DNA from 2 places in the Dehalobacterium formicoaceticum genome. Region 2 is predicted to be linked to the other one. Evidence: riboswitches for the same ligand, from Rfam matches in the RefSeq annotation. Region 2 holds a riboswitch; the other holds the start of a gene.
What was found. Region 2 has a riboswitch for thiamine pyrophosphate ahead of thiW (energy coupling factor transporter S component ThiW). Riboswitches for the same ligand answer to the same signal wherever they lie in the genome.
Positions count from the first base shown of each region.

Region 1 (16,149 bases), 1.7 Mb from region 2:
TGCAGTATTGCTTTGGTCTTAATTAGTATTTATACCATAACTATTGGGCCGGCAGAACTTTCCTTCCGAGATGCCATGGGTATCATTCTTGCTAAGATCCCTTTTTTTCAACGTTGGATTAATTTAGAGCAATATTCTCAGGTTCAGCTGACCATAATTTGGTCCCTCAGAGTGCCCCGGGTGATTTTGGCAGGACTGGTGGGGGGTGCCTTAGGTGTGGTGGGGGCTACTTTCCAGGGATTTTTCAAAAACCCGATGGCGGACCCATCTGTCATCGGTGTATCTTCCGGGGCAGCTCTGGGTGCAACCTTGGCTATTGTAACCGGCATGGGAAGCTTCTTAGGTTTTTTACGTATTCCGTTTTTTAGTTTCTGCGGTGCACTGCTTACGACTTTTCTTGTTTACACTCTGGGTAGAGTAGGTAATAAGGTGGTTGTCTCCACCTTACTTTTGGCAGGGGTTGCCCTCAGTTCTTTTTTACAAGCCATGATCTCATTTCTCATGGTTATGAATGCAGAAAAAATGGAAAAGGTTTATTTTTGGTTGTTAGGAAGTTTTGCTAACAGAAATTGGGAGCACGTGCTGATTGCCGCTCCATTAATCATTGTCGGTGTACTCCTCTTAATGCTGTTCTCCAAAGAGCTGAATGCTATGGTTTTCGGAGACAGTACCGCCCATCATTTGGGCATTGATTTAGAAAAAGTAAAAATTATTATTCTGGTACTGGCCTCCCTGACGGCAGCAGGCGCCGTGGCTGTATGCGGGATCATCGGATTTGTTGGGTTAATCATTCCCCATATCGTGCGCATGTTGGTGGGGCCGGATCATCGCATCCTGCTTCCTATGTCCTTTTTTGTCGGGGGGATCTTTATGGTACTTACGGACACGGCTGCCAGAACTCTTTTTGCCCCTATGGAGATCCCCATTGGGGTCATCACAGCCATGTTCGGCGGTCCTTTTTTCATTTATCTATTGAAGAAGAAAAAGGATAGCATTTTTTAGGAGGAATTTTTTGTGACGCATGCGATCGAAGGGAAAGAAATTACCTTTCGTTATGGTACTGAAAATATTTTAGAAAAGATTACCTTTGAAATAGAAAAAGGGAGTTTTGTCAGTATTCTGGGTCCCAATGGTTCAGGCAAATCTACCTTATTAAAAAACATCTCGGCAGAACTGACACCGGATACGGGAGCGGTTTTTTTAGAAAGCCAGGATATTTTTACGATAAAAAGAAAAACTCTGGCGCAGAAGATGGCGGTCGTTCCACAGGATACGGGGGCGGAATTTCCCTTTTCCGTGATGGAGGCGGTACTCATGGGTCGCATGCCTCATCAAAAAAGGTTTCAGGGAGACAGTGAGCATGATCTGGAGGTTGCCAAACACGCTATGGAGCTGACAAATGTTTGGCATCTTAGGGATCGGGCGATCAATGAATTAAGCGGCGGAGAGCGCCAAAGGGTGATTGCAGCCAGGGCTTTGACCCAGGAACCAAAGGTGATCTTATTAGACGAGCCCACCTCTCATTTGGATCTGCAGCATCAGTTGGAATTATTGGAACTGATGGCGGATCTTAATCGTACCAATGGATTAACGGTTATTGCTGTCTTACACGATCTAAATCTTGCGGCTCAGTTCAGTCAAAAAAATATTCTTTTAAGCGAAGGTAAAATTAAGGCCTATGGAGAACCCCATGAAGTGTTAACCGCGGAAATGATACGTGAGATCTATCATGTTGAGGTAGCGGTTTCTACCAATGAGATTACCGGAAGGCTTAATATCGTTCCTCTAAGCAAAATAAGAAAAAAACACAAGCATCAAGAAAATGTAAGAATCCATCTTGTGTGCGGCGGGGGCAGCGGCGTTTATTTAATGGAACAATTGCATCAGTATGGGTATCAGATCAGCTGCGGTGTGTTAAATGTGGGAGATTCTGACTGGAAAAAGGCAGGGGAAATCAATGCGCAAATATCGGAGGAAGTTCCTTTCGCACCCATTTCCCAGGAAGCGCTTCGGACGAATCAAGAGTTGATTGCGGCGGCAGATTTGATTGTTGTCTTACCTGTTCCTTTTGGTGAAGGGAATATTGCCAATCTTGAACAGGTTTTTGATGCCCATCAGCATCAACATAAAAAAGTTATTATTGTGCAGCAAAGTGATTTTAATCGGCAGGATTTTACCGGGGGCAAGGCGGCATGTTTAATTGAACAAATGATTGAAAATGGCGCCCTCAAAGTGGCCAGCATCACGGAGGTTTTGGATCTTATTTGATTTTTCATGATAAGGTCAAATATCTTGCAGATGCTGACAAAAATTATCCTATTGACATTTTATGTTATCTGATTTATGATAAATTAAAAGTAGGCTTTGTAGAAACAAAGTTTCATGATTAAAAGGATTTAAAAGATTTTATTTTAGACAATTGCATATTGATAATTTTAACCATGAAGGTTATTGGCGGGGCGGATCCCAGTCATTTATTTCTTCATGGTTTTTTATTTTTCAGGATTCCGGTTCCTGAGCAGGGCCGGAGATTTGAACTTCCTTCTTATCATGCCGGCAGGAGCACGGCATACCTCCTGCCGGCAATTTCAAAATAAGGTTTAAGGATCTTTCGAATATTCCTGGTTATTTAATTAAATGAATCATGCATCAAAAGAAAATCATAGACTGGGGGATGAAATTCATGTGTGAGGCAAATGCTTATGTCAGACAGGATGGAGTTGAAGAATTGTTTTTGGAAGGTGTGGACAAGGTTGTACCGATGGACAATCAACTGTATTTAGAGAATATTTTCGGTCAGAAAAAAATGATTGCAGGAACGATCAAAGAGCTGTCCTTAGTAGATCATAAAATAATTATTGAGAAGATTTAATGGCTGCGGCGGATATTAAAGATAACCAATACTATAGCTGTCAATGGAAAAGTAAACAGATCAAGCTGTTTACTTTTTTTCTTTCCTGTAAGGGATGCGCAATTTTCTTTTTCCCACATATATTGATTCCGAGAAGTTCTTTGAAGGGGGAATTTTTGTGGCCGGTAATTTAGTGCGCCTGAGTCAATTGCCTTTGGGAAAGGCTGGTAAAATAAAACAGATTACAGCTAAAGGAAGTGTGCGCAGAAGAATGCTGGACCTGGGTATGATTATTAATACTTCGGTTGAGGCTTTGCACAAAAGCCCTTCCGGGGATCCTACAGCCTATTATATTCGGGGAGCTGTCATCGCTCTTAGGGCTGAATTGGCATCAGAAATTTTAGTGGAGCAATATAGCTGAGCTAAAGGAGGGAAAGTCAGGAATGGGCTTAACCAATCAGTCTACGGGTTTGGGCGTCATAAATCATGTGATCGGAAGAGAAAGCTTTAACCACGAACGGGTCGTTGCCTTGGCGGGAAACCCCAATGTGGGAAAAAGCACTGTCTTTAACAGCTTAACCGGATTAAATCAACATACGGGGAACTGGCCCGGTAAAACTGTGGCCAATGCCCAAGGCCGATATGAATACAAAGGTCAATCCTTTATTCTGGTGGACATTCCCGGCACCTATTCTTTAATGTCAAATTCTATGGAAGAAGAGGTGGCCAGGGATTTTGTTTGTTTCGGGAAACCGGACACCACGGTGATTGTCACGGATGCTACTTGTTTGGAACGAAATCTGAATTTAGTTTTGCAAGTTCTAGAGATCACTCCCAAAGTGGTAGTTTGTGTTAATTTAATAGATGAAGCAGCCCGCAAAAAAATTAGCATTAATCTTTCCCGCCTTAAGACTGCTCTAGGTGTCCCGGTTATCGGTACCAATGCCCGAAACAGCGTCGGATTAAATGATTTAATGAAAGCAGTGGATGATGTTGCACAAAACAGGAATATGACCGTGCCCCTTCGCGTTACTTACGATCCTGTGATTGAAGAAAGCATCAGAAGAATTGAGCCCAATGTAAAAAAAGTGGTTGGCGATGAAATTAACAGTCGTTGGGTTTCGATAAAACTATTGGATGGAGAAATAACAATTATTCGTTCCCTGGAAAAATTTCTTGGAATTAAGCTGGATGAAGACCAGGAACTGGCAGAATCATTAGTCCGGACAAAAAAATATTTAAGTGACCAGGGCATTCATGAAGAAAAATTCAGGGATTTAATTGTTTCCAGTCTCGTGCAAAAGGCAGAGGAGATCTGCCAAAATGGGGTGGTGCAATTTGAAAAGCCCAAGGTTAATCAATTTGATCGGAGAATGGATCGTATTTTGCTCTCAAAAATTCTTGGGATTCCCATTATGATCGGATTATTAGCCTTGATATTTTGGTTGACAATTGTGGGGGCAAATTATCCTTCTCAAGTCATATCTTCGCTCCTCTTCGGTGTGGAAGAAAAGCTGACTGTATTTTTTGCGATGGTACACGCACCCGGGTGGCTGCATGATGCCCTTGTTTTGGGGGTATACCGGACATTGGCCTGGGTGGTTTCCGTGATGCTTCCTCCCATGGCAATATTTTTCCCCTTATTTACCCTTTTGGAGGATTCCGGATATTTACCGAGAATCGCCTTTAATCTGGATGGCTTTTTCCAAAGAGCATGTGCCCATGGAAAACAGGCACTTACCATGTGTATGGGCTTTGGCTGTAACGCAGCAGGAATTATTGGCTGCCGCATCATTGATTCGCCCCGGGAAAGGTTAATCGCCATCCTCACTAATAATTTTGTTCCCTGTAACGGGCGTTTTCCCACCTTAATTGCGATATCTTCCATCTTTATCGGTGGTTTGGTGGCAGAGCCTTATCGTTCCCTGGTATCAACCTTGGCGATGGTTGGCGTAATATTGCTGGGAGTAGTGATGACCCTGACGATCTCGAGATTGATATCGAAGACGATCTTAAAAGGTGTTCCCTCTTCCTTTACCTTGGAACTCCCCCCTTATCGCAAACCACAATTGGGACGAATTTTGGTTCGTTCCCTCATGGATAGAACCTTGTTCGTTTTAGGGCGGGCGGTATGTGTGGCAGCACCGGCGGGACTGTTCATCTGGTGTATGGCCAATATCCAGTTGGGAGGCAGCAGTATTTTGAATCAATTTGCCCAGTTTCTACAACCCTTTGCCGCTCTTATCGGTTTAGACGGATATATCTTAATGGCTTTTATTCTGGGGCTGCCTGCCAATGAAATTGTCATCCCCATTATGATTATGAGCTATCTTTCCACTGGCAGCATGTTGGAATTAAGCAGCTTGACGGAACTTCGAGCCCTCTTGATAGATCATGGTTGGACTTGGCTTACAGGGGTATGTGTGATGCTGTTTAGCTTGATGCATTATCCCTGTGGTACCACTCTTTGGACAATTAAGAAAGAAACTAAGAGCTGGAAATGGACTTTGCTGGCTTTTATGATACCTACGGTCACGGGTATTCTGATCTGTTTTATCGTGGCACAGGCAGCACGTCTCCTTTTTTTCTGATCAGTTCCCTTCCCTCAAAATTAATTAGGGTAAACAGGGGACGGTTCTTTGTTTTGAACATGTGTTCAAAACAAAGAACCGTCCCCTGTTTACCCCCTGGATCAGACAAAGAAAAATTTGTCTGATGCCAGGAATTTTTGTTAAAAATGTTAAAAATATATGCAACTAAATTTTTTAATAATATTGCTATATTTTGGTTAGTATGATAATATAAATAATGCAATGAGAATGAGTCTTATTCAAATTCAGAAGAGGAGAAGAGAATGAAGAGAAAAATTGCAGGTATGTTGCTGATTGTTACCTTGCTGATCTTGACCGGATGTGCCGGCGGAAATGAGGGAACTCCGGTTCAATCGAATCAGGATGAGGAAGGGACACCTCTTAAGATCGTTACTTCTTTCTATCCTATGTATATCATGGCTTTAAATATTACAGATGGGATCCCCGGGGTCGAGGTAGTTAATTTAACCGAGCCCACGACAGGCTGTCTTCATGATTATCAGCTCACTCCCGGTGATATGGTGAATCTGCAGGATGCTCAGATTATGATTGTAAATGGGGCAGGAATGGAATCTTTTCTCGATAAGATCACAGAAAATTCCTCGAATATGAAAATGATTGATGCCAGTAAAGGGCTGGAACTATTACAGAATGAAACGGATGGTGAGAGTAATCCTCATTTATGGGTGAGTATCTCAGGAGCCATTAGTCAAACAAAAAATATTGGGCAACAGCTGGCAGAATCAGACCCTGATCGGGCTGCTTTATATCTTGCCAATACGGAAACCTATATAGAAAAATTGGAACAGCTTAGAACCAAAATGCATCAAACGATCGATCCTTTGGACAATCGTGATATCGTGACCTTTCATGAAGCTTTTCCCTATTTCGCTCGCGAGTTTGACTTAAATATCCAGGCTGTGATTCAGCGGGAGCCAGGATCTGAACCCTCCCCAGGAGAATTAACAGATACGATTCAAGTAGTCAAAGCATCGGGAGTCAAGGTTCTTTTTGCGGAACCCCAATACGGTGATACAGCTGCGGAAACCATTGCCCGGGAAACCGGCGCCCAGCTTTATTATTTAGATCCCGCAGTTACCGGTCCTGCCGATAAGGATGCTTATCTTCAGATTATGGAAGATAATTTACAGGTGTTAGGTGAGGCTTTACAATAATGAATGATTGCTGTTATCCTTCCCTGGCAGCGACCTGTGCTCATTGCGGTCTGTGCTGTACGAAGGTTAATAACCTGTCCGTTGCGAAAGGGAAAAAGACTATTATCCATGACATTTGTTTACATATCCATTGTGGAGAACTGACCGCAATTATCGGACCTAATGGGGGAGGAAAAAGCACCTTCTTAAAGGCAATCATTGGGGAACTTGCTTTTAAAGGGGAAATTACCTTTCTATCCCGCGGGGAAAAAAATCGACGCAGACCTTTAGTTGGCTATGTCCCACAAAGGGGAGAATTTGATCCCGGATCCCCGGTAAGTGTGGAGGATTTATTTTTAAGTCGCTATCTAAGAAAACCTTTATGGATTTTTTCCTCTTCTCAGGAACGGGAAAAAACTTTAAAATCCCTCTCAATAGTAGAAGCAGAGCACTTGATTGACCGGAGATTGGGGGAACTGTCGGGAGGAGAAGTGCAAAGGGTGCTTTTGGCTCTTGCCATGGAACCGGTACCTGAGCTCCTCCTTTTGGATGAACCGGTATCCGGAGTGGATTATAGTGGCCGTAAATTGTTTTATAAGTTGGTCTCCGATTTCAGGAAGCAATACGACCTTTCTATTTTGATGGTTTCTCATGATATTGAGTTAATGGGGAATTTTGCAGACCGGATGGTTTTTTTAGACAAAACCATTCTTTGTCAGGGCACGCCGGACGAGGTTTTAGAAAATGAACTGGTGATTCAGTCCTTCGGCCTTAAGTCATTAGAAAAAAACCATCAGCTTTCCTTGAGATAAGCACCTGAAAGGAGAAGTTTTTTTGGAAATATGGTATGCTTTTGGTGAAAAACTACTGCCTTTTTCCTGGGCAGAACATCATTTTATGCTCAATGCTTTACTGGCTGTGTTGATCGTGACCCCTTTATTTGGCATGTTGGGCACCATGGTTGTGAATAATCATATGGCCTTTTTTTCTGATACCATTGGCCATTCCGCGTTAACAGGGATAGGAATTGGGGTTATTCTGGGACTTCATCAGCCTTTGGGAGCCATGGTTCTTTTTGCAATTTTTATGGCCGTGGCCGTTTCTTTTGTCAAAGAGCTTACGATGACTTCCACGGATACAGTTATTGGTGTGTTTTCAGCTGTCGCCGTGGCATTAGGGATCGTAATTCTCTCCCGGGGAGGCGGCTTTAACAAATATTCCGGTTATCTAATCGGTGATATCCTGAGTATCACGCCGGAAGACATCTTCTTGATTTTCATGATCACCGTTCTTTTTATTGGATATTGGTATTATTCCTTTAATTCCCTTGTTCTGCTAACCGTCCATCCTTCTTTGGCCCGGAGCAGAGGTGTTAATGCACGCCGGACAGAGATGGTATTTACCGTTGCTTTGGCGGTCATCGTGACCGTATCGATTCAATGGCTGGGCATTATGATTATTAATTCTCTTTTGGTACTTCCGGCGGCATCGTCACGGAATTTCTCGCGAAATATCAGACAATATCATTTGCTAACGATAATCATTTCTTTGGTAAGTGGGATTACAGGTCTGATTCTGTCTTTTTATTGGGACACTGCCTCTGGGGCAACCATAGTCCTGGTGGCCGCATTTTTCTTTATCATCAGTTTTATCAAGAAACAAGTTTACGGATAAAGTGAAACTTTTATCAATAGGGGTCATACGGTGGGTAGTGCGTGATAAACAAAGGGAAAAAGGAAAAAGGAGGGAGATCCATGGATCGAGAGGACTTGATTTCCCGGGAATTTTTAGCCCGGGGATATAAGGTTACGAAGCAGCGCCGAGCGATTCTTTCCGTGTTAGACAAATCTGAGCATCCTTTAACAGCTGAAGATATTTATTTACGCATCCGGGCGGAAAACAATGTGTCCAGCCTGGCGACGGTTTATCGAAATCTTAAAACCCTGGTGGATACCGGTTATGTGGTGAAAGCCGGCCTCTTTGAGGATAAGGTGCGGTACCGTTTGCAGAATGATCCCCATACCCATAATCTAATCTGTCTGGGCTGTAAGAAAGTTATTCCTTTGTCTACTTGTCCCTTAAATTGTTTAGGAGAAACATTAGGAGAAAAAGAGGGTTTTACCGTGACCGGGCATAAAATGGAACTATATGGTTATTGTTTTGAATGTGAACATAAAGGAGACCAAATTAATCGGAAGTGAATTGACAGCTGTAAATCTATATGATAATCTAAAGTTAAAAGAGCAAGGGAGCTTCTAGAAGAGGCTGAGAGGAAGATAATCATCTTCGACCTTACCTGATGTGGATAATGCCAACGTAGGGATGCAAATATATCTTTAGATAAAAAGGGATATGCCTATGAGGCGTATCCCTTTTCCGTCCTGATGAAGGTAATTCCCTTGTCTGAAAGAAATGGGAGTGAAGAAATTGACAGCGAATCAAAAAGACATATCGGTTTCGAAACGATTATATGAAAGCGTCCAGGAGATCTGGGAATCATATCATCAGCATTCCTTTGTCCAAGGTATTGGCAAGGGAGATTTGGCTATGGATCGTTTCCGTTTTTACATGCTGCAGGATTATTTATATCTATATGACTATGCCAAGGTTTTTGCATTAGGGGTAGTAAAAGCCAAAGATCCCAACCTGATGCGCTTTTTTGCCGATAATGTGGATCAGATTCTCAATGGGGAGATGAAGATCCATCAAAGTTATATGAATCGTCTCGGCATTACCCAGGATGAGGTGGCCAATGCCCGGAAATCTCCGGCTAATGATTCCTATACCAATTATATGTTGTCCATTGGTTTCCAGGGAGATGTGGCTGAAATAACCGCTGCCATTCTTTCTTGTTCATGGAGTTATCAAGAAATAGGCAGCCGCATTGTGTCAGCCCATCCCCAATCCCTGACCCATGATTTTTATGGAGAATGGGTTCAAGGATATACCTCTAAAGAATATGTTGACACTAATGATGCCCTATTAGTCATGATGGATTCCTTAGCCAGAGATTATTCTGAGGATCAAATCCAAAATTTGATGACCATCTTTGTTAATTGCAGCCTCTATGAAAGGATGTTCTGGGATATGGCCTGGAATATGGAGTATTAAAATGTTGGATTTTCATAAAGTTAGCTATCAATATCCCACTGAGAATGTGGATATTATCGAAGAATTGTCCTTTCACGTTGCGAGGGGAGAATTTGCTTCCCTGATTGGGGTTAGCGGCTGCGGAAAGAGCACCATCTTTCGCCTGATTACTCAGTTGCTTCACCCTAAGTCAGGAACCATTGATGTAGGAGGAAAAAACATCATCGGACAGAAAAGTTATGTAGGTTACATGCCTCAAAAGGATCTTCTTTTTCCATGGAGAACCATTGGACAAAACCTGGAGCTGCCTATGGAATTAAAGGGATTAAGCAGAACTGAAAGGGAGAGGAGACGAAATGAGGTTTTAGAGGAGATCGGATTGAAAGGTTATGGCAATAAGTATCCCAAGGAATTGTCAGGAGGGATGCGTCAGCGCGTCGCTTTCGGCCGTACGATCTTAACAGATTCTGAATTGATGCTCTTGGACGAGCCTTTCAGCGCTCTTGACTTTTTAACGAAACTGGAAATGCAGGAATGGCTTTTAACTGAATGGCAGCAGCTTCAAAAAACCATTCTGTTTATCACTCACGATATTGAAGAGGCGATCTTCCTGTCCCAAACGATTTTTGTCGTGGGGCACACGCCCATTCATACTTTGGAGAGGATTCAGGTACCCCTACCCAAGATGCGTACCCGTGCCTGTTTGAATAAACCGGAGATCGCAGCATTGAAAAATGATCTTCTGGAGATGTTGAGAAGGCAGGTGGTTTCCTGATGAAAACACAAAAAGGGAACCTCCTGGCGGTATGTTTTGTCTTTCTTCTTTTCATCCTTTGGCAAATTGTTGCTATGAAGGTCAATGCTGCCTATATCATCCCCACGCCGATTGAGGTTTTGGAGAAAACTTGGGAGCTGAGAGAAATTCTCTTTGGTGTCCATTTGCCGGCCACCATGCTGGTTACCTTGTTAGGGATTTTCATTTCTTTAATTTTAGGTCTGGCCTTGGCTATTGTCATGGATGCCAATTCCATAGTGGAAAAGGCCTTATACCCGGTGATTATCGCTTCCCAAACCATACCCACCCCTGCGATTGCTCCCCTCTTTGTGCTCTGGTTTGGTTACGGTATCTGGAGCAAGGTTTTGGTGACGGTATTGATCACTTTTTTCCCCATTACTATAACTGTTTTTGATGGTTTAAAATCTTCCAAAACTGAAATGGAGGAATTGCTTTATACCTATGGGGCCGGTAAGCGAGAAATATTTATGAAATTAAAGATACCGACTGCCATACCTGCATTTTTCTCGGCTCTGAAAATGGCCATTCCTCTAAGTATTATCGGGGCGGCCATTGGAGAATGGCTGGGTGCCAAAAGCGGTCTGGGTTATTTCAGCCGCCGCATGATGACCCAGCTGGACGGAGCGGGTGTCTTTGCTCCTATTATCCTGCTCTCCCTTGTGGCGATGGCCATTGTAGGATTGGTGACTCTGTTGGAGAAGGCAGTAGTTCGTTGGCATAAAGAAATTTGAAATTCAACCTGATTAACCTAAGGCAATGCCTAAATTTATAGTTTAAAACAATAGATAGAAATATTATGCGGAGGAGTAAAAAATGAAAAAGATAGTTCTTTTGTTGATCGTATTGATTTTGATCTTATCAGCTGTCGGTTGCAGCACAGGCAATTCCAGCCGGGAAAAAGATGAACAGCTAAGGGAAATAGATGTTGTTCTGGACTGGTATCCCAATGCTTTGCATACTTTCTTATATGTAGCTATGGATAAAGGGTATTTTGCCGAGGAAGGATTAAAGGTGAATGTTCAATTTCCTGCCAACACCAATGATGCTTTATCCTTGGTGGCGGCCAATCAGGCAGAAATAGGTTTGTATTATTTACAGGACATAATCATGGCACGGGCCAATCAAAATGTACCCGTGCGATCCATCGGTGCCGTAGTACAATCTCCTTTGAATATTGTTCTTTCTCTTAAAGAACAAGGCATTACTTCTCCCAAGGATTTAGTCGGCAAAACCGTTGGCTATGCCGGAACGGAATTAAGTGAGGCCCTGATTAAAAGTATCATGAATCATGTTGGCGCCGATTATAATGATGTGACTATGATTGACGTTGGGTTTGATCTCATGTCTTCCATGACCACAAAAAATGTGGATGCTACTATTGGCTGCTTGGTGAATCATGAGGTACCCCAGTTAGAAGAGGAAGGATTTGAAGTAAACTGGTTTATGCTGGATGAATATGGTGTGCCTGCTTATTATGAATCAGTCTTTCTTGCCAGCGATGAAACCATAGCTAAGGACAGTGAAATGCTGGCTTCCTTTATGCGCGCTTGCAAAAAAGGTTTCCGGGATATGCAGGATCATCCCGAGGAATCCTTGGAGATCCTGATGAAGCACCAAAATGAAGAGAATTTTCCTTTGTCGGAAACAGTGGAAAGAAAGAGTTTGGAAACCCTTCTCCCTTTGATGGCATCGGCAGACGCTCCTTTTTTATCCCAATCAGAAACAGTATGGCAGAACAATATCGAATGGTTGAAGCAAGAAGGATTGATTGACAGAAGGATTCAGGTGTCGGATGTAATGGCTGAGATTGAGTGAACCCCACAATTTTTTTCAGATTTTAGCAGGAACTTTTGTTCTTTTCACGTATTTATAATGTAGTGGAGCAACTTGATTCCAAAGCCCCTCTTGAGGGGCTAAATGGGATGTTGCTGACAAAGCCTTTAACGGTTGCTAAGCATTAGATGTAAAGGAATAACATCTAATGCTTGGAGTTCTGTTTATCAAGAGGTGATCAAAAATGTTGATTCGTGAACAGACTGAAGGTTGGGAAATCAAACACTTGTCTTCTTATGCACAAAAAAGTAAAACGACACTTGGCCGGAATACCCCGGAGGAGGAATGCCAGATACGCACTGCCTACCAAAGGGATCGTGATAGAATTATTCATTCCAAAGCATTTCGCCGTCTGAAGTTAAAGACTCAGGTTTTCATCGCTCCTGAAGGAGATCATTTTCGTACCCGTCTCACCCATACCTTGGAGGTGGCGCAAATTGCCCGCACCGTAGCCCGGGCACTACGTTTAAATGAGGATCTGACAGAAGCCATTGCATTGGGTCATGACTTGGGCCATACGCCTTTTGGTCATGCGGGGGAAGAAGCTTTGGATGAGATGATGAAGGATGGTTTTCGCCATAATTATCAAAGCTTGCGCATCGTAGAAAAGCTTGAAGGGGGAAAAGGACTGAATCTTACCTGGGAAGTAAGAGACGGGATCTTAAATCATACCGGGCCCATGAAACCGGCCACTCTGGAAGGCCAGGTAGTTAAAATCGCTGATCGCATTGCTTATATTAATCATGATATTGATGATGCCATCCAGGGGAAAATTATTACCAAAAACGATTTGCCTTTCAACTGCCTTAAGGTATTAGGTTCCCGTCACAGTGAAAGAATTAATGCGATGGTAAAGGATTTGATCAAATGCAACATCAGTCGGGGGGAGATTGGGATGAGCAGTGAGATTAAGTCCGCTATGGATGAACTGAGAAGTTTTTTATTTAAACGGGTTTATATTGGATCGAAAGCCAAATGGGAAGAAACGAAGGCCAAGGATATGCTTAAAATACTCTTCTCTTATTATTTAAAGCATCCTGAGGATTTGCCTGAGGAATATCAGTCCGGAGATGATCATGATGTTCAGGTATGTGATTATGTGGCAGGAATGACGGATCGGTATGCCATTGCCCAATTTAATCATATTTTTGTACCCGGAGGCTTTCGCATAGAGTAAAAAAATAGAAGGAAGAATTACAAACCTCTTCGCTGGTCAGACTATCCGAGTAGTGACGAACTACGCGGCAGAGTTTATGATCTTCCTTCTGAGTTTATTTTAACCAAGCTTGCTCTTCTTATACAATTAATTTTAATTTTTTTAAAATTTTTTTATGGTAAGGGTCCTTGCCTTCATGGCAATCAGGTATAAATTACCATATCCACGGAAATACTAAAAACGCTTGCAATGTCAATTGACTCCCCCAAAACGCCCTTTTTCGATTTATCCGATAACTAACTGCCACTAATACCGGATAACGATTTCTAAGCATCAGATGCAGTAAAAACTTCACCTGATGCCAAGAACTTTGTTTATGCAGGAATTTTGGAAAATAACGCGAATATAATAATATTTCGGAGGAGGGTCTCTTTGAAGATTTTGGTTGATGCTGATGCTTGTCCAGTGAAAGACGTCATAATTTCTGTAGGGAGAGAAAAAAATATTCCTGTGGAAATGGTGGCCTCTTTTAACCATCAGATTTCTGAAGGAACGGGTGTCAAGGTTATTGTTACTGATACAGGACAGGATGCCGCAGATTTTGTCATTGTCAATCGCATACAGGATCAGGATATCGTTGTAACCCAGGATTATGGTTTAGCGGCTTTGGTATTAGGTAGAAACGGCCGTGCTCTTTCTCCCCGTGGTTTGATATTTACCGGGGATAATATTAACAGTCTTCTGATGCAGCGTCATGTTTCCGCAAAGGTGCGCAGAGGAGGAGGCAAGACGAAAGGACCGTCAGCTTTTTCCCGGGAGGATCGAAATAATTTTCTGGAATCGCTGCTCCGATTGCTGGAATCATAACCTGAGGATATCTTTTTCGAGATTTAAGTTCTAAAAAGCAATATCATCTGCATAAAAAAGAAGGAAAAAGCGGAAAAATGGCGAAAGATAGCTAGTGATCATTTATTAATAGCATTAATCACAATCTTGGCAGCATTTAAGTGAGGTGGTGCAGAGCATGAGATTTGTACCGCCGGAAATTATCGAGGAAATTCGCGGAAAAGCAGATATTGTGGAGGTAATTTCCGATTATGTCAATTTAAAAAAGCAAGGTAAAAATTATGTTGGGCTATGCCCCTTTCATATGGAGGACACACCATCATTTTCTGTTTCTCCCGATAAGCAAATTTTTTATTGTTTTGGTTGTCATAAGGGAGGCAGTGTCATCCATTTCATTATGGAGCAGGAGAATTTAACATTGCCGGAAGCCGCAGCAAAGTTGGCGGAAAAAGTTGGTGTTATGATTCCGGAAAATGTTAAAGGGAGCCAGGTAAGCGCTCATCAAACTGAGAAAATCAGATTGACAAATATGCATGAGGCGGCAGCAGATTATTATCATCAAATTTTACTGAAATCTGACATGGCTGAGGAGTCCTTGAATTACTTTAAAAAAAGAGGAATCAGTCTGGAGGTAATCCGGGAGTTTCGCTTGGGATTTGCCCCAAAATCATGGGATTATTTAGTCAAACAACTATTATCTCAGGGGTATACAGAAAACGAGATGGAAAAAGCCGGACTTGCCGCCAAGAGTTCTCGGGAAACTTACTATGATAAATTTCGCAATCGGATCATGTTTCCTATTCAAGACTTTAGGGGTAAGGTCATTGCCTTTGGTGGCCGGGGAATTCATGATGAATTACCAAAATATCTCAATTCTACAGAAACACCGATTTTTAGTAAGTCACAGAATTTGTACGGATTAAGCAACGCTGCCGGCATGATTCGGCAAAAGGATGAAGCGGTGCTCATGGAAGGTTATATGGATGTGCTTACTGCCCATCAATTTGGCATCAAAAATGCTGTTGCTTCATTGGGAACATCTCTGACTCCGGAGCAGGGAAAACTATTAAAACGGTATTCTTCGAACGTTCTTATCGCCTATGATGCAGATGCAGCCGGAGCGAAGGCTGCCTACCGTGGATTGGAAATTTTGCAGAAGCTGGCTTTCAGAGTAAGGGTTTTGAAGCTTCCTGAGGGCATGGATCCGGATGATTTTTTGCATCAGCATGGTTATCAAGCCTGGGTGCAACTGGCAGCAGAGCAGGCTCTTAGTTTGGTGGAGTATAAGCTTCAGGCGGCCATGGAAAAATATAATGTTCATACAATTGAAGGTAAAGCGGATGTGGTCCAGGAACTTTTGCCTGATCTGGCAAAAATAAAAAGTCAGGTGGAAAAAGATCAATATATCAAGCTGGTAGCAAGCACTTTGAATATTTCCATCGAATCTATCTATGCTGATTTAAGACAAATCAAAGGAATCGTATCAAATAAGGATAATTTTAGCAAGAGAAAGCATACTAACAAAGAAATAGGTTCGATCAAAAGCTCTGATTTAGGCGGCAAAAATAATGCTCAATTATTGGCAGAAAAGAATTTGACCAAGCTGATGATTGAAAATCGTAATATTTTTGATCATGTGGAAAATACTTTGGGATTGAATTTCTCAACAGATGAGAGCATAACCAGGATTTTGGAATTTATCGGGGAGATATACCCGGATTTTGATTGGTTGCCCGCGACTTTGATTGAACGTATCGATGAAGAAAATTTAAAACAATATCTATCCCAGTTATTTATGGAAGATAACCCGGAAAATATTAATAAAAAATTAT
Region 1 is NZ_CP022121.1:1,298,520-1,314,668, forward strand. It holds gene CEQ75_RS06385 (FecCD family ABC transporter permease) at 1-1,002, shown strand, start outside; gene CEQ75_RS06390 (heme ABC transporter ATP-binding protein) at 1,015-2,268, shown strand; gene CEQ75_RS06395 (CooT family nickel-binding protein) at 2,684-2,872, shown strand; gene CEQ75_RS06400 (FeoA family protein) at 3,030-3,272, shown strand; gene feoB (ferrous iron transport protein B) at 3,295-5,442, shown strand; gene CEQ75_RS06410 (metal ABC transporter substrate-binding protein) at 5,706-6,617, shown strand; gene CEQ75_RS06415 (metal ABC transporter ATP-binding protein) at 6,617-7,408, shown strand; gene CEQ75_RS06420 (metal ABC transporter permease) at 7,431-8,270, shown strand; gene CEQ75_RS06425 (Fur family transcriptional regulator) at 8,351-8,797, shown strand; TPP riboswitch at 8,832-8,937, shown strand; gene tenA (thiaminase II) at 9,024-9,707, shown strand; gene CEQ75_RS06435 (ABC transporter ATP-binding protein) at 9,709-10,461, shown strand; gene CEQ75_RS06440 (ABC transporter permease) at 10,461-11,213, shown strand; gene CEQ75_RS06445 (ABC transporter substrate-binding protein) at 11,296-12,297, shown strand; gene CEQ75_RS06450 (deoxyguanosinetriphosphate triphosphohydrolase) at 12,500-13,492, shown strand; gene CEQ75_RS06455 (YaiI/YqxD family protein) at 13,904-14,338, shown strand; gene dnaG (DNA primase) at 14,496-16,149, shown strand, end outside.
Region 1: another riboswitch for thiamine pyrophosphate. It lies ahead of tenA (thiaminase II); the one in region 2 lies ahead of thiW (energy coupling factor transporter S component ThiW).

Region 2 (16,149 bases):
GCTGCCCCCAGACCGCCTCCCTTTAAAAGGTAGTGATCCTTTCCCATAAAGGAGAGCCAATAGACACAGGTGACACCCAGTCCGGCGGCAATCATATGATCGGCAATTTCACCAACCACTTTGCCATAAGGTTTGGAGATTTGATGTTTTTTAAGAAATATACCGGCGGCGGTTTTTCTTCCGCTACTATTTGAAAACCCGATTTTAATAAAATAGTTTTCCAGGATGCGTTTGCTGATATTGCCTCCTAAGCCGCAAATAATACCTAAAGCAAATCTGTCCTTTATTTTTTTCATATCATTTCACCCTAATCCTTTGATAGAGTTTATTTTCTCCCAGAGACAAGGATTTATCCGAGAACTAATTGTCACTATTACCCACGAAAGATGACTTGCAGAGAGTGACAAATATGATCATTCATCTTTCTGAACCAAAGAAAAATAATCAAAATGAGATTATATTGAAAAAATATTTTTCATATGTTATTATGCATTTGGGATCCCAAAATAAATATGGGCTCCGTTATGATACATAAAATAATAAACCTGGTAAGTTTAAATATTCTGGGAGGTGTCCATAATGACAGAGTCCATTGAAAACCCCTCATATATGAAGCGTATTAATCGTTTGAAAGAAAGAGTCCTTCATACCCGGCCGGAAATGGATTTGGAAAATGCCCGTATTCTCACTGCAGGCTTTCAGGAAGCAGGAGGGGAGCCCCTGGTGTTACAGAAGGCCAGGGCTTTTCGCCGGCAATGCCGGGAAAAGACGGTGACCATCTGGGAGGACGAACTGATTGTGGGCTGTTCCGGCAGCAAGCTGCGGGGAGGTATTTTGTGTGCCGATACTTGCTGGTCCGTGTTAAATGATGAACTGGATACCATCAGTGCACGGCGCTATGATCCTTTTGAATTGAAGGAGGAGGATCGGAAAATTTTCGAGGAAGAAATCCGTCCATATTGGAGAGGACGTTCCAACTATGAGGAATGGCTGGCTCAAATCCCCGAGGATACCCGGGAATTACGGGATCACGGGGTAATCTACATTGACCGGAAAGCGGTGCGCGGCTTTGGTGAAACGACAGCCGGCTACGAGTGGCTGATCCGGGAGGGGATTACCGGGATTGTCCAAAAAATAGATATCCGCCAGGCTCAATTTGACCTGACCCGCCCCGGGGATTACGAAAAGGATTATTATTTACAATCTCTGCGGATTGTTGCGGAAGGGATTATGGATTTGGCGGAGCGATATGCCACAGCAGCGGAAAGATTAGCCCCTTCAGAGCAAGATCCTAAGCGCAAGGAAGAACTGGAGGAGATCGCCCGGGTGTGCCGCTGGGTGCCGGCGTTTCCTGCCCGTACCTTCCGGGAAGCCATACAGTCTTTGTATTTTTATCAAATATGTATTTTTATGGAACAAAATGCCGCCAGCTATAATCCGGGACGCATGGATCAATATCTCTGGCCCTATTATCAGGCAGATCTGAAGGCCGGACGTATTACCCCGGAGCAGGCCCAGGAGCTTCTGGATTGTTTATGGGTAAAATTCAGCGAGCCTTGTCTTTTCCAGGATGCGATCACCGCGGAGTTTGCCGCAGGTTACCCCATGTTTCAAAATGTCTGCGTCGGGGGCGTGGACGGAACCGGACGGGATGCGGTGAATGATCTGTCCTATATGATGCTCCAGGCCACCATGGATGTGCAGTTATATCAACCCTCCCTGTCAGTACGTTATAGTCTGGCCAAGAACCCCACTGCCTTTTTGCGCAAGGTCGTGGAATTAATCAGCTTGGGCACGGGATTCCCCGCCTTTCACAATGATGATATGGGAATTCGCATGATTATGAACAAAGGGGTACCTCTAAAAGAAGCCTTTGATTGGAACCCCTGCGGCTGCGTAGAGACTAATTTGGAAGGGCGCATGCGTCAATACACAGCTTTGGCGGATATTAATTTGGGGAGCATGGTGGAATTTGCCCTTCTAAATGGGCAAAACAGGAAGAGCGGCCAAACGATTTCCTGCTGCACCGGGGATGCCGCCCGGTTTGAAACTTATCAGGAGTTTCTGGAGGCGCTGAAAAGTCAAATCGCTTATGCTGTCCGGGCAGTGGTAAAAGGAAGTCATGTCATCGATGAAATCTGTATGAATCGTCCTGTCCCTGCCCTGTCCCTGACCTTCAAAGATTGTATTGAAAAGTGTCAGGATTACGCCTGGGGAGGCGCTAAATACAATGTGGGCAATGGCATTATTTTAATTGGCGTAGCGGATTTGATCAATAGTGTGGCCGCGGTACGGCATCTTGTTTATGAAACCAAGCAGATGACCATGGAGGAACTTTTAACTGCTCTCGATCAGGATTTTGCAGGGCGTGGGGATCTTTTAAAACTCTGCCTGGATGCTCCCAAATATGGCAATGATGATCCCATGGTTGATGATCTGGCGGGGGATCTCCTCACCTTTATCGCGGACGAAATTGAAAAATACAGCAGCAAATTCGGCCGGATGACACCAGGCATTTTGCCTGTTTCCGGAAATACCCCTTTTGGCTTGGAGGTGGGTGCTCTACCTTCCGGACGCCGTGCCTGGAAGCCTTTGGCGGACGGGGTCAGCCCCAGCGGAGGGACTGATGTCAACGGGCCCAGCGGGGTGTTGAAATCCGTTGCCAATATTCCCCATGACCGTTTTGTTCAGGGGACTCTTTTAAATATGAAGGTGGAACCGGCCATGCTTGCTACAGAAAACGGCATTACTCAGATGATGGCCCTCCTCAAGAGCATGTGCAGCCTGGGGGTTTATCATGTGCAGTTCAATGTCATTGACCAGAAAAAACTGATTCAGGCCCAGAAAAATCCGGAGGCTTATCGGGGTCTTTTGGTGCGGGTGGCCGGATATACCGCCTACTTTGTGGAATTGGGCAAAGACGTTCAGGATGATATCATCGGACGTACGGTGCAGCATGGAATCTCAGTGGGGTGATGGGATGAAGGATGATTTGTCGCTTATGGGTACAGTGCTTAGAATTGAGCGCACCTCCATTCATGACGGAGCAGGACTCCGCACAGTGCTGTTTTTAAAAGGCTGTCCCCTGCAATGCTCCTGGTGCTCCACCCCGGAATCCCAATGCCGGGCGCCGGAAAAAGGATACGACGCAGGACGCTGCATGGGATGCGGTCGTTGTGTTGCCTCCTGTCCCGCCGGAGCTCTGCATTTAAGTTCAGAGGTATCAAAGGTGTCAAAGGTGTCAGTTGATCAGACCAAATGCAGTCGTTGTTTTCTTTGTGTCGTCAAATGCCCCCATAGGGCCTGGAAGCAATATGGGAGCATTATGACTGTTGAAGAAGTTATTAAAGAAATCTCCAAGGATGAAATTTTCTTTTTCCACTCCGGAGGCGGGGTAACCGTCAGCGGAGGTGAAGCTTTAAGTCAGGTTGATTTTACGGCAGCGGTGCTCAGGGCGTGTGGAAGACGGGGCATTCCTGCCGCCTTGGAAACCAGCTGTTATGCTCCCTGGGGCGAAATGGAAAAGATCCTGCCCTTCCTGCAGAACCTCTATGTAGACTTAAAGCTGATGGATCGTGATCTTCATCAGCAATGGGTGGGTGTGGATAATAGCCTGATTCTGGACAATATCCGGCGCATTGATCAGTCTTCCCATCCCGTGGAAATCATGGTGCGTATTCCTCTGATCCCGGGTCTTAACGATTCTGATGATAATCTGGCAGCAACAGGAGCATTTTGCCGCTCCCTCAAAAAACTTAAAGGGATCGAGATCCTGCCCTATCATCGTTTAGGCAAGGAGACCTACAGCCATTTGGGCCGGGACTACGCTTTCAAGAAGTTGCTGCCTCCCTCACCGGCATGGATTTTGGAGCGGGCCGGATTTCTTGCGGGGCAGAAACCGGGGGTACCGGTATATGTGAACGGAAATGAGGTAGCTTGATGGATAATCATCAATCTTTGTCTGAGATGGCCTATGATAATATTAAGAGAAAAATATTAAATCTGACCTATGCTCCCGGCTCTTTTCTCACGGAAGCGAAGCTGGCAGAAGAACTGAAGACCAGCCGCATGCCGGTGCGTATGGCGGTGCATCGTTTGCAAATCGAGGGCTGGATTGTCGCTGATTTTCGCAAAAAAATGCGCGTCAAGGAAATCACCCGTCAGGATGTCCTGGAGATTTTTCAATTACGCAGTTTATTGGAGGAAAATGCTTTAAAAATGATCTTTGATCAGGAAAAGACCTGGGAGTATGCTCATCGCATTGAGGAGAAAGTAGTGCGGATGAAGGCAGCTCAGCGGGATCCATACGAATGGGAACGGGCAGATACGGAAATGCATATGGAGATTGTCAGCATCTATGGAAATGAGCGCATTAACCGTATTTATCGGGGGAATCAGGATGAATTGATCCGCATTGGCATTAACGCCCAAAAGGAAACAGGCTATGTCAGGGAGGTTCTGGAGGCCCTGTATCAATTTGTGGAAGCGATCCGGGAGGAACGCTTCCTGGAAGCCCTGGATATTTTGCGGCGGGATCACCTGGAAGCTGGTCGGGAAATGGCCCTAAGTAAAATTATGGGGTAATTTAATGCCAATTTAATACTTGAAATTCATTAGGAAACTTGGCTTACGCCAAGCCTCTGGCGACGGCGGAAGCCGTAGTTGCACTTATACTTTCATCATTTACAAACCTATACCTTCTGAAAGTAAAACCAAAGCCTCTGCATGGATAAGTGCCATGCAGAGGCTTTTTATAGAGTAAAACTTTTTTAAAAACGATTTGCTGTCTGCAGGAAACATTCCACATTTTCCATGGAGGAATCCGGCGACAAATCACATCCTGTGGAGAGTCTCCAATTGTCTCTCTCTCCATAGGTATTCAGGAGCGCTGTCGTTTGCTTTTCGATTTCATCGGGTGTGGCTGTGATAAATAAACGGGGGTCAACATTGCCCATGACAAACTTATTCTTGCCCAGGATATCCAGAGCCAGACCCATATCCACATCGCTGCCAAAGTGGAAAGCATCTGCATCCAGCTGGGAGATGGTCTTTAAATGGGGATTAACGGCGCCGCAATTATGATAGATGAGAGAGAAAGTGTCGTCCTGCACGGCTTTGATTATTTTTTGAATATAAGCATTGGAGAATTCCTCCATCATGGCGGGGGAGATCATGCTGGCGGAAGGCTCCGCTAAAATAATTCCCGCGGCACCCACAGATTTATAGGCAGAGATATATTCAATTATATAATCCGTGATGCGGCTTAAAAAATCGTGAATCTGATCCGGGGCTGTCATACAGGTCATCATAATATTTTCGACACCATTCAAAACAGAAGCCAGGGTAAAGGGGCCCGTGACACCGATAATTAAAGGCTTCTCTATCTTGGGCACAGCCAGGCGCACTGCCTCAATCAAGGGGGCGGTGGTCTTATTTTCAATTTGGGGGATTTTTACATCTGCCAGAGCTTGGGGCTCTGTGCATATGGGATCACCTAACCGGGGAAAAGAATCATCTGCTATAGTGCAAGACATACCGAAGGAGGCTCCTTCGCACCAAAGCTCGGTCATACGGATCACGGCATTTACAGGATAGCCGTGGGCTATTTTCGTCAGCACCCGTTCCTGCACCTTACTGTCCGTTAAAAGCTCCGTCATAGAAATTTCCATTTTGGGCGCCATAGGATAAAACAGGCAAGGGCTGGAACCCTTGTGACTTTGTATTTGATCAGTGAAAAAACTCATCTTTTTTCCTCCTATCTTGGTTTAGGAATCAGTCCGGAATTTTATTGAGTGCAACGAAGGCTTACGCAAAGCCTTCGGCTTGGCGTAAGCCAAATTTTCTTTATAATGATAATGATGGGGAATTGCTATTAAAGTAAGACAAATCTTTTTTTCAGTATAACATATTCTGTCAGGTGATTCTATCAAATTTAAGAATATTTTTATCCTTGCCCAGCCTTGATTTTTTCTGAGAAAGCCGCTATACTTTAACCAAACACATGTTCTAGATGTGAGGTGTTTTTCTTGGATCGAGTTATTCTGCATGCGGATCTGAATAATTTTTATGCTTCCGTGGAGTGTCTGTACCGGCCGGAACTCCGGGAAAAGCCGGTAGTGGTGGGCGGGGATCCTACTTTACGGCACGGGATTGTGCTGGCGAAAAATTATCCGGCCAAGAAATTAGGCATTCAAACCGGGGAAGTTTTATGGCAAGCTCGCCGAAAGTGTCCGGATCTAGTGGTGGTGCCCCCCAATTTCAGCCTTTATCTCCGCTTTGCTCGTTTGGCTCGGGAGATCTATTTAACCTATACGGACCAAATCGAACCTTTTGGCATTGATGAAGCCTGGCTGGATGTCACCCACAGTGCCAAACTTTATGGCACGGGCAAGGAAATTGCCGATGAAATCCGGGAGCGTATTAAATTTCAACTGGGGATCACTGCTTCCGTGGGCGTGAGCTACAATAAAATTTTTGCAAAATTAGGCTCGGATATGAAAAAACCGGATGCCACCACGGTGCTTTCCCGGGAAAACTTTCGCAGCCTGGCCTGGCCCCTCCCGGTGTCCGATCTCCTCTATGTAGGGCGCTCCACAGATAAAAAACTAAGGCGGTATATGATTCGTACCATTGGGGATCTGGCCCGGACCAGTCAATATTTTCTTCATTTTCTCCTGGGGAAATGGGGGGATATTTTATGGTCCTTTGCCAACGGGGAGGATATCTCTCCCGTGGCTCCCTTTGGCTATGAAGGTATTATTAAATCCATCGGCAACAGTACCACCACCCCCCGGGACCTGGTGAATAATGAGGATGTGCGCCTGGTGATCTACGTATTGGCGGAAAGCGTGGCTGCCCGGATGCGGTCCCATGGTTTCAGGTGCCGCCGGGTGCAGATTCATGTACGGGATACGGATCTGGCTGTTTTTGAACGCCAGGGAAGACTGGAAAGGCCCACAAACCTGTCCGGGGAAATTGCTCTTTTGGCCTTGGAGCTGTTTGCCAAAAATTATTCCTGGGATAAGCCCTTAAGGAGCATTGGTGTCCGGGGCATGGACTTTGTTCCGGAGGGAGAACCGCTGCAGGTTTCTCTGTTCATCAATGAGGCAGAACGGAAACGCCGGGAGGATCTGGAGCGGACTGTGGATATCCTCCGAAAAAGATTTGGCTATTTCAGTATTCAGCGGGGGATGATGCTGGAGGATCGGAAACTCACCGGCCTCAATCCCAAAGAAGAGCATGTGATTCATCCTGTCGGGTACTTTCATAAATAGGCATGAGCAGATTTCATGATTGGATCAGGGTATGATGTAAGGAGATGATAAAATGACACGGAAGGTTTACGTGGATGTTACAGCCCGTTTCGATAAAGAGGGAGGACTGGTTCCCCAAAGTGTTATCTGGGAAGATGGGCGTCGTTTCGAAATTGACCGGGTGCTGGACGTGCGGCCGGCGGCCAGCTTGAAAGCCGGGGGCTGCGGGATGCGTTACACCTGCTGTATTTGGGGACGGGAAACCTTTTTGTTTTTGGAAGAAGATCGTTGGTTTGTTGAAGGGAAAAAGGATTAAAAAAAGAAACCTAAAGGGAAACCTAAAAGGAAATCTAAAAGGAAGATTAAAAATCAGAATAATAGGGGGTAACCATCATGTGCGGTCGCTATGCCATCATTGATGAGGAAGATCACTTGGAGATGAGAAAGATACTTCAGGAAATTGAAGAGAATTTTGCCGGAACCCCGGAGCAGGAGGCGATGAAGACGGGAGAGATCTTTCCCACCAATGTGGCCCCGGTTCTTCTGCCCAAAGAGGGAGGGGGATCCCAGGCGGTTCCCCTGAAATGGGGGTATCCCCGCTGGAATAGCCCGGGGGTGATCATCAATGCCCGTCAGGAAACAGCGGACACCAAAAAAATGTTCCGTTCCTCTCTGGCCGCCCAACGCTGTGTTATTCCTGCCAGCGGATTTTTTGAATGGAAGGATGTGGGCAAAAAGAAAAAGGACAAATATTTTTTATATTTGCCCCATCAGGAAATTCTCTATATGGCCGGTCTGTACAACCAATTTAAAGACGATAAAACCGGCCGCATGTACCGGGCTTTTGTGATTTTGACTACCGCAGCCAATGCTTCCCTGGTGTCCATTCATGATCGGATGCCGGTGATTCTTGAGGATCAGGATTTGCCCCTATGGCTTTCCACGCATCAGGAGGGAGCCGACTTGCTAAGGGGTATCGGACCCGACTTACGCGCACACATCTGCAACTAGAATTTTCTTTATTTCAGCAATATATAAGGTATGAAGATCCTTGCCCGGATAGTTTTTAGTGAGCAGCCCCTGATCAATAAAAGATCCTTCCAGATATTCCTGGGCAAATAGCTTTTGGCAGATGATGACCAGCTTCGCTTCAGCGAAATAAGGGGTTTCTCCCCAACGGGCCAAAGTTAGCCGGGATTGGGCGATTTTATCCTCATCTCTGCCGGAGACAGTTCCCAGGTAAGATAAGGTTTTACGCATGCTTTCATCGTAAAAAGTCAGAGAAAAGGTATCGGCTCCGTCGATAAACTCCTTGGTATAGCGTTGGGGACGAATGACCACAAAAGCCACATTCTTGGCCCACATCACCCCGAAGCCGCCCCAGCCGGCTGTCATGGTGTTGGCTTTTCCATCCTTTTCTGCCGTTACCAGCATCCAGTCCTTGCCGATCAATTGAAAGGGGCTTTCGTGAAAATCCTCCGGTGCCAGTTCTTTGAAATTAGACATTTTAATTTCCTCTTTTCATTTTATATTTTTTCGATTCATACGCGGACACGCTGCTTAATTAGATCTTTATTATACTACAGTTTTATGAACCAAATGATACCATATACCATGATTTTATCAAATTCCAAGACTCCCACTTCTATAAGTGGGAGCTCCTATTTTCACTTCAGGTGGGGTAGATTCCCCATCTGAAGCCCCGATGTTCAGCTTTAGCTGAATGAGTTCACTTCAAATCACGTTTTACGTTGCTTTTTAGCTTGGGATCAGGTATTTTAAAGAGCCCTGCCATCTTGCAGAATGGGAAAAGTATGTTAAAATATTAAGGCGGGGTGATTCGGTTGTCAATATATCAAGGTTTGGCCCTTATCTATGATCAGTTAATGGAAAGCATTGATTATCAGGAGTGGGCTCAATATATTAAAACATTATCAGAAAAATATAATAAAGAAATTGAAAGTGTTCTGGACATTGCCTGCGGGACCGGGAATACCAGTATTCCACTGGCCCAGATGGGCTGGCGGGTAACAGGGGTGGATCTTTCCTTGCCCATGCTGCAGCATGCCAGAAAAAAAGCTGCTGAGGCAAAAATGGAAATTATTTTTCTCCAACAGGATATTCGAGAACTGGAGCTATCACGGGAATTTGACCTGGTAACCTGTTTTCAGGATGGCTTAAATTATCTGATCAACAAAGAAGAATTAGCGCGCTGTTTTCAGAGTATCAACAAAACATTAAGCGATGACGGAATCTTTATCTTTGATTTGAATCTGGTGGAGAAATATTCCTATAGTGCAAAAGAGGAGATCAGCTTTGTGGATACAGAGGAATTCTCTCTGATTTACGAAATCTATTATTTGGCGGATCAGGAGATTTGGGAAATCAGGGTAACAGGATTCGTAAGAGGAGAAGATCATGATTATGGGAAATTTAAAGAAGTGCATCAGGAAAAGCATCATCATTTAAAGGATGTGGAAGTGATCCTGGGGGAAACCGGATTTAAGGTATTAGACGTGTTCAATGCTTTTTCTTTTGAACCTCCTTCAGAGGCCAGCCGCAGGATCTTTGTGGTGGCACAAAAAACAGAAGGAAGGGTATAGGCGTGCATGTTGTTTTGGTGGAACCGGAAATACCGGCAAATACCGGGAATATCTCCCGCACCTGTGCTGTAACGGGGACCTCTCTCCATTTAGTGAAGCCGCTGGGCTTTTCTGTGGATGATAAACATTTAAAAAGAGCCGGCTTGGATTACTGGGATTATCTGGACATATATTATTATGAGAGTTTTGCTGAGTTAAGGGGTAAATACCCGCAAAACCGCTTTTTCTTTGCCACTACCAAGGCGGATAAAAACTATTCCCAGGTGCAATTTCAGGCAGATGATTTTATCGTCTTCGGCAAGGAAACGGCGGGGCTGCCCATGACTCTTCTAAAGGAAAATTGGGATCATTGTATCCGCATTCCCATGGGCAAACACCTGCGGTCGTTAAATCTCTCTAATTCCGTGGCCATCATCCTTTATGATGCCTTAAGGCAGCAGGGCTTTCCCCAATTAACCTAAAGGGTTCATTACATAAGATAAAATCAAGTAAAGTCGTCTTAATTCATCATTATAAATACTGTTGACATTATGGAATAACTGAGTTAAAATTGAACGTGCTTGGGACATGGCTCAACTTGGGGGGGAGTTGCTGAACCAGCAAATGACTGTTAATGCGCAATAACATTTAAATTACATATATGGAAAATTCCGGGATGTGGCTCAGCTTGGTAGAGCGTTGCGTTCGGGACGCAAAGGTCGCAGGTTCAAATCCTGTCATCCCGACCAAACCAAACATGCACCATCTACTGATAGAGGATTTCTGTCGGCAGATGGTTTTTATTTTGCCCCTAAAGGCTTGAAATTTTATAGCAAACCAAACCCGACATGACTTTCAGTGCCGATTATGTCCTCGGCTTGGGATCGGGAGGTGGGTGTCCATGGGGACGGATTGTGGCGGCTTCTGGGAACATTATAGGAAAATATCTGTAATGCTGATTATGAACCGTCTTTCTTGCTTTTTTAAAAACAGTGCAGTATAATATACTTAAATAAGGGGAGCTTGTATTGCAGGCTGAGAGGAAGTCATTGAACTTCGACCCTGGAACCTGATGCGGATAATGCCGCCGTAGGGAGTCATAGTCTGATTCTTTCGGAGGAGACACCGTATCGGTGTTTCCGTTTTTTATTGCACTTTTTGAAAGGATGTGATGACGGCATTCACGGTGAGGCCGTGACGGACAAGGGGGAGCGCCCTGTGTCTTGTATAACAGCGATGGGAAGCCGTGTTCCGGCGCGAGAGGAGACCAGAAAGTCTCGACCGACCTTTTGGACGAAGTTTGACCATTTCTACTAAAAAGGAAAGCGACGCTGTTATTGCCGTTTTCACTGCATCAATCAAAAAGGAGCTTACATTATGAACAAAGTAAATATTCAAAAGCTGTCGATTGCCGGAATTTTATGTGCGGTAGCTGTTGTTGGCAGTCTACTCGCCGTTCCTGTTTTGGGAAGCAAGTGTGCCCCTGTGCAGCACATGGTGAATATCCTCTGCGCCGTACTGCTCGGCCCCGGCTATGGCTTGGGCGTTGCTTTCAGCGCAAGCCTGATACGGAATTTACTTGGCCTTGGCAGCTTGATGGCTTTCCCCGGCAGCATGTTTGGCGCCCTGCTTTGCGGGTTGATGTATCGTAAAACCAAAAAGCTTTTCCCCACACTGGCCGCGGAGGTATTCGGCACCGCCATTTTGGGCGGCCTCAGCGCCTATCCCCTAGCAGTTTTGTTTTTGGGGCAGGCAGTTGCCGGACTGGTGTTTTACGCATACATTATTCCGTTTTTGATCTCAACCGCAGCCGGTGCGTTCCTGTCCGGCGTTTTAGTCTATTCACTGCAAAAATCCGGTGTTCTGGCGGATATACAGTTTCGCCTTAACGCCAGCTATTTACAACAAGAAAGGCAATTGAATTATGATGAAGGAAATGCTTGAAAATGTTCGGAATCAGTCCCCGCTGATTCATAATATCACCAACTATGTCACCGTCAACGACTGTGCCAACATTCTTTTGGCCTGCGGTGCTTCACCCATCATGGCCGATGATATAGATGAAGTAGAAGAGATCACTTCCATATGCGGCGGCCTTACTATCAATATCGGCACCTTGAATCAGCGCACCATTCCCGCGATGCTTGCCGCCGGGCGAAAATCGAATGAGCTGGGACATCCCGTCGTTCTCGATCCTGTGGGCGCCGGAGCATCTGTCCTTCGCACCAGCACTGCTATGAAGCTGCTCCAAGAGATTCAGTTTGCGGTCATTCGGGGCAATGTCTCCGAAATCAAGGTTCTGACCCAAGGGAATGGAACGACAAAAGGGGTGGATGCGGATGTCTCCGACCGGGTTACGGAAGAAAATCTGGAGCAGGCGGTCACCTTTGTCAAGGCGTTTGCCCAAAAGACCGGCGCAGTAATTGCCATCACCGGAGCCATCGACATTGTTGCTGACCGGAACACAGCCTACTGCATCCGGAACGGCCATGCGGACATGAGCAAGATTACCGGAACCGGCTGTCAGCTTTCCGCCATGGCGGCGGCGTATGTGACGGCCAATCCGGGGCACACGCTGGAGGCAACTGCCGCCGCAGTCTGCACCATGGGTCTTTGCGGAGAAAAGGCAAAGCGGCGTATGACGGAACTGGACGGGAATTCCAGCTATCGAAACTATATCATTGATGCTATTTACAATCTGTCTCCTGATGAGTTGGAAAGAGGTGCGAACTATGAAATGCGATAAAAAAGCAATGCTGCTGTATGCGGTAACGGATCGGGTATGGGTGGGGGAGCGAAGCCTGTATGAGCAGGTGGAAGCTGCCCTGAAAAACGGCGTTACCTGTATCCAGCTCCGAGAAAAAAATTTGGACGAAGATGCCTTTCTTGCAGAGGCTATGGCTCTTTCCAAGCTTTGCAAGCAATACCATGTTCCCTTTATTGTCAACGACAATGTGGATATTGCCATTCAGTGCGGCGCAGACGGCGTCCATGTGGGGCAGGAGGATATGTCCATTTCCGATGTCCGGGCGCGTGTGGGCGATGGCATGATCATCGGCGTTTCCGCGCACACCGTGGATGAAGCTCTGGAGGCAGTGAAAAATGGCGCGGATTATTTGGGCTTAGGCGCTGTGTTCTCTACTTCTACAAAAACGGATGTGAATCAGATGTCCAACGCAACCCTTAAGGCCATCTGCAGCGCCGTCCATGTTCCCACCGTCGCCATCGGCGGCATTTCGGGTAAGAATATCCTGCAACTCTCTGGCAGCGGCGTGGATGGCGTCGCTGTGGTATCGGCTATTTTTGCGGCGGAGGATTCCGGTGCGGCAACCGCCGAACTGTTGGCGCTTGCGCGTGAAATGCTACAGGTTCATTCATAAGTTCTTTGCCATTTTTGGCATGGACAGCAAAAGCCACCGGCTGATTTCATCTTCCACATCAGCCGGTGGCTTATAAAACGTAAGCTCCAACGAACCTTTATCGACTTTTCTCCTCAATCTGCCTTCTGCTTTTGTTTCCCCATTCATCAACCTTTCAGTCTTGCCCAGCCTTTTTTATCTCACCTGTTATTCCGTTTCTTGCTGCTTACCCGGACTTGCGCACCTTCCATGCTTTTTTACTCAGATCTGATGATCTTTTCATTTGGGCACTTCCACTTTGCTTATCTGAAGCAATCAGTTTCTGTTTCCTTTCAAGGGACCTTGAATCTTAAGATTCTTTAGCTGTCTGATCGGTTTTCATGTTTCGTTTCTGCTTCCGGCTCCTGAGGTGTTTCGCCTTAGGTATTCCTTGGAGCTTAATTGAATTATAGCAGAAGCATCTGATAGGGTCAAAGTTCAAATAAAAGAATTTCAAACGAAATTTTCTGCTTTAAAAAGTATATCCTTTTAATTGCTCACAATTTCTTTTATTTCCAGAAAATTTAATATAATAATGTAAACAAAAAATAAAGGCAACCCATCGTTGCTGTATTTCATCGATAAAATGTCAAGTCAACCCCCTCAATCCCGATTTTCTGATCGAATTATTTATATACAAAATTATGCAATAATAAATTGCGAAGGAAACAATTATTAACAGGATTTAATCGAAATATATAAAATATTCAGAACAAATAAATTGTTGATTCAATATATCCGATAACTAATTGCCACAAAGTTTCTGGATAACGATTTCTAAGAATTCTATGCATCAGATGGGGTAAAACTTCACCTGATGCAAGAACTCAGTTAATAATAAGGAATTGTGTTTAAACAATCTATACAACATCAAATTTCATCTTATCTTTATATACTAATTAACTTATGAGGCACGTTTGGCGAAAAGATAAAATTATAAAATACGCGCATGTGATAAAAAATTCTTTGATTAAGATAGGTGATATGTTTATGTATGAAATTGTTGAACCTCGTATTGAGGCCATAAAAAGTGAAATTGAGAGAATATTGTCCCTTGTTGAATTGGAACATAAGGGACAACCAATAAAAGTTGATGGGTTCCGTTTGCGGAATTTAGCCCACTGGCAAACTGGTTGCGCCCAGACCAACATGGAAGCTTTAGGTCCTCTTTCGGGTGTTTGCAATGCCAAGTGTGTTTTCTGCATGGAAAGATCTCTCCCTTTCGAACGGGACTATTCTTTCTTATCATTACCGGAGGCTTTAACCAGGTTACAGTATTTTGATCAGCAAAACAACCGCTGTTTATTCCCCTCAGCTCGTCCTCATATGGAAACATTATTAAACAGGGATGCCATTCGTATCCTTAAAAATGCACGTCAAAAAAACGCTTCGGAATTGTTCATTCTTACTACTAACGTTTCGCTTCTTACCCCTGAGATCATTGAGGAATTGGCAAACCTTAAACCAATACTCCTCAAGCTTTCAATAAATTCTACTACTTCGGAAAACCGTAAATCCCTGATGGGACTCCGGGAGGACTCAGAATTAACTATTAATAGCATGAGTTTGTTAAATAAGTTTAACATCCCCTTTATCGGCAGTATTGTTGTCTGGCCAAAGGTAGATTTCGCTGAACTCAATAAAAGCATTGAGGATATTTGCCTTTATAAACCTTATGGGATTAGAATCAGACTTCCTTTGATCCATAAATTTATGCCCAAACCTCCGACCGCAGATCTTAATGATTTTTGGCAAGGTACATGTGATTATGTTAATTCAATCAAAGGACAATTTAATGTTCCTATTTGGATTGAGCCTGTTCAATACGCGAGAGTCCCGCTGCTGCCAATAGTTGATGGGGTGATCCTTAATTCCCCGGCGCAGGTGGCAGGGATAATGGCCGGCGATATGGTTATGGAGATTAATGACAGGATCCTGCCAACCCGGGTTGATATTAGAAACTTTTTTAGCTCTGGTGCTTTAGATCAGCTTAATAACCTGACAGTAAAGATCAAAAGAGGGGAAAAGCTGCTAACCTTTAACCTGGTTTGCCATCAGTCTTATCCATTTAGCCCGGATTTGGGTCATCCGGGAGAAAGATTCGGCATGCTGTTTTTGCCGGACTTTGACCTGAATTATCTGGACAATATTCTTCGCGTAATCAAAAAGCATGACGCCCGGAAAGTACTGCTCTTTTGCTCTCCATTAACCGCCGGAACTTTAGAAAATGTTATCGATCAGATCCCGGTCTATCGTGATTTTTTTCAGGAAAGGTTTCTATGGATTGATACCTTGGATCATACTTGGATGGAGGGGAATACCCACTTATTGGACAGCCGTTTCGTGGTTGACTATGAAAATGCGCTTTTAGAGTTTTGTGATGGGGTTAACGAAAGACCTGATTTAATACTGATCCCGGATAGTTTTGGCTCTTCCTGGGGCATTGATTTTCAGGGCCGATCTGTTTTCGAGATCGAGACCCGGACAGGCATTCCAGTGGAATTGATTCCCTGGCACTACATTTACGGCAGGGAGGACTAAAAATGAGTGTTGAAGAGAAAAACTACCTGCATCCTTTCATTAGATATTTAAAATCAAGACTGGAGTCACTATTATCACTTGTGCAGTTGGAAGAAGAAGGCCGGGTGATCGAACCTGACAGTTTCGTTCTGAAAAACTTGTCTGACTGGTCATTCGAAAAATATAATAACATTTTTGATAGCCTCGGTTCTCCTTCCGGTTATTGTAATCTGCGCTGTAAATTTTGTTATGAAGCGGGAAATCCTTTGCCTTTTGAGAAGACTTGTTTATCTGTTCAGGAGGCTGCCACACGCATCAATTATTACCGCCGCGATGTTCAAAAAGGGTTGCCTCTTTTTACAACACGGTTGTACAAAGAACCCTTTACCAACAAGG
Region 2 is NZ_CP022121.1:3,335,143-3,351,291, reverse strand. It holds gene CEQ75_RS16280 (hypothetical protein) at 1-296, opposite strand, end outside; gene CEQ75_RS16275 (glycyl radical protein) at 580-2,976, shown strand; gene CEQ75_RS16270 (glycyl-radical enzyme activating protein) at 2,957-3,940, shown strand; gene CEQ75_RS16265 (GntR family transcriptional regulator) at 3,940-4,584, shown strand; gene CEQ75_RS16260 (uroporphyrinogen decarboxylase family protein) at 4,770-5,744, opposite strand; gene dinB (DNA polymerase IV) at 6,027-7,274, shown strand; gene CEQ75_RS16250 (hypothetical protein) at 7,327-7,569, shown strand; gene CEQ75_RS16245 (SOS response-associated peptidase) at 7,647-8,264, shown strand; gene CEQ75_RS16240 (flavin reductase) at 8,241-8,759, opposite strand; gene CEQ75_RS16235 (class I SAM-dependent DNA methyltransferase) at 9,098-9,856, shown strand; gene trmL (tRNA (uridine(34)/cytosine(34)/5-carboxymethylaminomethyluridine(34)-2'-O)-methyltransferase TrmL) at 9,859-10,317, shown strand; tRNA gene CEQ75_RS16225 (tRNA-Pro) at 10,508-10,584, shown strand; TPP riboswitch at 10,841-10,949, shown strand; gene thiW (energy coupling factor transporter S component ThiW) at 11,213-11,779, shown strand; gene thiM (hydroxyethylthiazole kinase) at 11,760-12,581, shown strand; gene thiE (thiamine phosphate synthase) at 12,568-13,215, shown strand; gene CEQ75_RS16205 (radical SAM protein) at 14,224-15,774, shown strand; gene CEQ75_RS16200 (radical SAM protein) at 15,777-16,149, shown strand, end outside.